2 regions of the Telluria sp. AC161 genome follow, and region 2 is predicted to be linked to the other one. Evidence: predicted binding sites of a transcription regulator. Region 2 holds the regulator's gene; the other holds the start of a gene.
What was found. Region 2 encodes sigma-54, which starts transcription at its own class of promoters, with help from an activator protein. Its sites were predicted from a motif close to TGGCANGNAANCTGCTTT; they were not measured.
Positions count from the first base shown of each region.

Region 1: a site for sigma-54 is predicted at 849-866, ahead of glnA (type I glutamate--ammonia ligase). Genes of this name have one in related genera too.

Region 1 covers NZ_OZ409861.1:505,911-508,110, forward strand. The annotation lists gene ACZ0AJ_RS02235 (CocE/NonD family hydrolase) at 1-154, shown strand, start outside; gene ACZ0AJ_RS02240 (rhodanese-like domain-containing protein) at 156-611, opposite strand; gene glnA (type I glutamate--ammonia ligase) at 929-2,200, shown strand, end outside.
Region 2 covers NZ_OZ409861.1:4,920,735-4,922,934, reverse strand. The annotation lists gene hpf (ribosome hibernation-promoting factor, HPF/YfiA family) at 1-12, opposite strand, end outside; gene ACZ0AJ_RS21900 (RNA polymerase factor sigma-54) at 87-1,574, opposite strand; gene lptB (LPS export ABC transporter ATP-binding protein) at 1,589-2,200, opposite strand, start outside.

The DNA of each region.
Region 1 (2,200 bases), 4.4 Mb from region 2:
CCCGCTGATCGACCTGAATCCGCAAACGTTCATGCGCATTCCCGATGCCAAGCCGGGCGACTTCAAGAAGGCGACCCAGCGCGTGTACCACGCGCCAGGAACCGCGTCCGGGCTGGAGCTGCTGGTGCTGCCGAACCCGGGCAGCGCCAACTAGCTCAGGCGCCGACCCACGGCAGGCCGGCCGTGCACCAGCCGCCGATCGTCTTGCGGTGGCCATCGCCGTCGCGGTCGCCTTCGAACCCTTCCAGGATGTCGAAGGCGTTTGCATAGCCCAGCTCGGTCGCCACGCGTGCGCTGTGGCGCGAGCGCACGCCCGAGCGGCACAGGAACAGCAGCACGTCGTCCTTGTCGGCTACCTGTTCGAGCTGCGCGCCGAAGTCGGGATTGGGCGCGCCACCTGGATAGGTGGCCCACTGCACCGCCAGATGTTGCGCCTGGCCAATCGCAACGCGGCCGACCCAGTCGCGTTCGGCGTTGGTGCGCACATCGACCAGCTTGACGTCCGGGCTGCTCTGGAGCAGGGCGAACGCTTCCTGAGGCGTGACTGCACCAGCATAGGGCTGGTCAGCGCCACGCTGGCGCGCCGCCGTGAGGATCTGTTCTTTGGTCATGTCGGGTAGGTCCATTCGTCGTTGGTCATCGTCAATGCACCATCCTGGAGCGCAGCGGGGTGCGCTGAATTGGTGCAAGCACGTAGAATTGCTCGTTAGTGGTGCAAATTGGCGTACAGGTAAATCTTGCCATACGCCCCCGGTCGAGGCGATTTTATGGGTAAACTAACCCATTGCCCAAGAACGATTTGCGCATAGCCGCATGCACTGAAGTTGGCATCGTCGTTGACACCCAGTTGGCACATTTCGTGCTTCATCATGATGCAAGTTGTCGGTTCGCATAGACCGACATCCTTTTTTCAATTAGGAGATTCCGAATGGCAAAGTCCGCCGCAGATGTAATGCAAATGGTCAAAGACAACGAAGTCAAATTCGTTGATTTACGCTTCGCCGATACCCGCGGCAAGGAACAACACGTCACGGTCCCGGTGTCGCACTTCGACCTGGACAAATTCGAATCCGGCCACGCCTTCGACGGTTCGTCGATCGCCGGCTGGAAAGGTATTGAAGCGTCGGACATGCTCCTGATCCCGGATGCAAACACGGCCAATATCGACCCGTTCATGGAAGAGACCACGCTGTTCATGCAGTGCGATGTCGTCGAGCCATCGGACGGCAAGGGCTACGACCGCGATCCGCGCTCGATCGCCAAGCGCGCTGAAGCCTACCTGAAATCGTCGGGCATCGGCGACACCGCCTACTTCGGCCCGGAGCCAGAGTTCTTCATCTTCGACGCCGTGCGCTGGAAGCTGGACATGTCGGGTTGCTTCGTCAAGATCGATTCCGAAGAAGCATCGTGGTCGACCGACAAGGAATTCGAAGGCGGCAACAGCGGTCACCGTCCAGGCGTGAAGGGCGGCTATTTCCCTGTGCCACCAGTCGACTCGTTCCAGGACATGCGCTCCGAAATGTGCCTGATCCTCGAATCGATGGGCATCCCGGTTGAAGTGCACCACCACGAAGTCGCCGGCGCTGGCCAGAATGAAATCGGCACCAAGTTCTCGACGCTGATCGAGCGCGCCGACTGGACCCAGAACATGAAATACGTGATCTGGAACGTGGCCCACAGCTACGGCAAGACCGCGACTTTCATGCCAAAGCCAATGGCTGGCGACAACGGTTCGGGCATGCACGTGCACCAGTCGATCTGGAAAGACGGCAAGAACCTGTTCGCAGGCGACGGCTATGCAGGTCTGTCGGACACGGCGCTGTTCTACATCGGCGGCATCATCAAGCATGCCCGCGCCCTGAACGCGATCACCAATCCAGGCACCAACTCGTACAAGCGCCTGGTGCCAGGCTTCGAAGCCCCGGTCAAGCTGGCGTATTCGGCCCGTAACCGTTCGGCCTCGATCCGCATCCCGCACGTGGCGAACCCGAAAGGCCGCCGCATCGAGACGCGTTTCCCGGATCCACTGGCGAACGTCTACCTGTGCTTCGCAGCACTGATGATGGCCGGTCTGGATGGTATCCAGAACAAGATCCACCCGGGCGAAGCGGCAACCAAAGACCTGTACCATCTGCCGCCTGAAGAAGACAAGCTGATCCCGACGGTGTGCGCATCGCTGGAAGAAGCACTGGACGCACTG
Region 2 (2,200 bases):
GGTGAGGTTCATACACACTCCTTTGAAGATGTCACGTCGCTTGCACCACACAGGAGCTGAAGGCACAGACTGTATGAGCGGCGTTGTTACAAGGCTTTGCGGAGACTGACGGGGGGGATCTTGAGCGCTTCACGGTATTTTGCGACCGTCCTGCGCGCAATGACCATGCCTTGTTCCCCGAGCATTTCCGCGATCTTGCTGTCGGATAATGGATTCTTAGGGTCTTCTGCTCCTGTCAATTGTGCGATGAGCGCACGGATTGCCGTTGAGGATGCTTCGCCTCCCGCTTCGGTGGCAACGTGGCTACCGAAGAAATACTTCAACTCGAACATGCCGTGCGGGGTCAGCATGTATTTCTGGGTTGTGACACGAGAGATGGTGCTCTCGTGCAGACCTAGTGTATCAGCTATCTCGCGCAAAACAAGGGGCCGCATGGCAACCGCGCCGTGGCTGAAAAAGTTGCGCTGGCGCTCGACAATCGCCTCGGCCACACGCAGGATCGTGTCGAAACGCTGGCGCATATTCTTGATGAGCCACTTCGCCTCTTGCATCTGCGCGCCCATCTGGCTCTCGCTGCGGCCCTGCTTGAGCATGGTCGCGTACAGGCTGTTGACGCGCAGGCGCGGCATCACGTCCTGGTTCAGCGTGACCGCCCAGCCGTTCTTGGCGCGCCGCACGATCACGTCCGGCACCACGTAATCCGACACGTTCGACGCGAACGCGGCGCCCGGATGCGGATTGCACTGGCGGACCACGGCCTGCACTTCGCGCAGGTCTTCGTCGTCGCAATCGAGCGCTTTTTTCAGCTTGCTGTATTCGCGCTGCGCGAACCAGGTCAGGTAGCCTTCGACGATCTTCAGGGCCATGCGGCGCGTGACCATCGGCACGCCCGGCATGCGCCGGATCTGCAGCGCCAGGCATTCGGCCGCGCTGCGCGCGCCCACGCCCACCGGGTCCATGCTCTGCACCATCGCCAGCGCGCAGCGCAGTTCGTCGAGATCGACCTCGAGTTCTTCGGGCAGCCGCGCGTGGATGTCGTCGAGCGGTTCTTCCAGGTAGCCGTTGTCGTCCAGCGCGTCGATCACCAGTTCGGCCAGTGCGCGGTCGCGGGTGGACAGCAGCGTTTCGCGCACCTGTTCCATCAGGTGTTCGCGCAGCGTGATGGCGCACGCCTCCAGCTGCGGGCGGCCGTCTTCGTCGTCGCTGCTGCTACTGCTGCCAGAGGATGCGCCGCTGCCTTCGCTCCAGTCGGTGTCGGGCCGGTCGCCATCGATCGCGCCGCCTTCAGCGCCCTCGCCCTCGGCCGGCGCGCTACCCTCGCCTTCGGCCTGCTGGCCCGGCGCCGGCGGCGCCTCGCCCTGTGCCGGCGCATTGTTGATCGCCCCATCGCCCAGCAAGCGCACCGAATGATCGAGCGGATCGTCGAGCCTTTCGAGCAGCGGGTTATCGCCCAGTATCTGCTCGATCTCCTGATGCAGTTCGAGCGTCGACAGCTGCAGCAACCGGATCGATTGCTGCAGCTGTGGCGTGAGCGCCAGGTGCTGCGAAGTGCGGAGCTGAAGGGACTGTTTCATCAATTGAGTATGGCTTACATGCGGAAATGTTCACCGAGGTACACGCGCCGTACCGACTCGTCGGCGATGATATCGTCGGGGCGGCCGGATGCAAGCACCGCGCCCTGATTGATGATGTAGGCGCGGTCGCAGATGCCAAGCGTCTCGCGGACATTGTGGTCGGTGATCAGGACGCCGATCTTGCGCTCCTTGAGGAAGCGCACGATGCGCTGGATCTCGATCACGGCGATCGGATCGACGCCGGCAAACGGTTCATCGAGCAGCACGAAGCGCGGGTTGGTGGCCAGTGCGCGCGCGATCTCCACGCGGCGCCGCTCACCGCCCGACAGCGACAGCGCCGGGTTCTCGCGCAGCTTCTCGATCTGCAGGTCGGCCAGCAAGGTATCGAGGCGGTCGCTGATCTCGGTTTTGGTCAGCGACTTGCCGTTGACCTTCTGCAGTTCGAGCACGGCGCGGATGTTTTCTTCCACCGTCAGCTTGCGAAACACCGACGCTTCCTGCGGCAGGTACGACAGGCCGAGCACCGCGCGGCGATGGATCGGCAGGCTGGTGATGTCGGTGCCGTTGATGCTGATCGAGCCGGCGTCCGACGGCACCAGGCCGACGATCATGTAGAACGAAGTGGT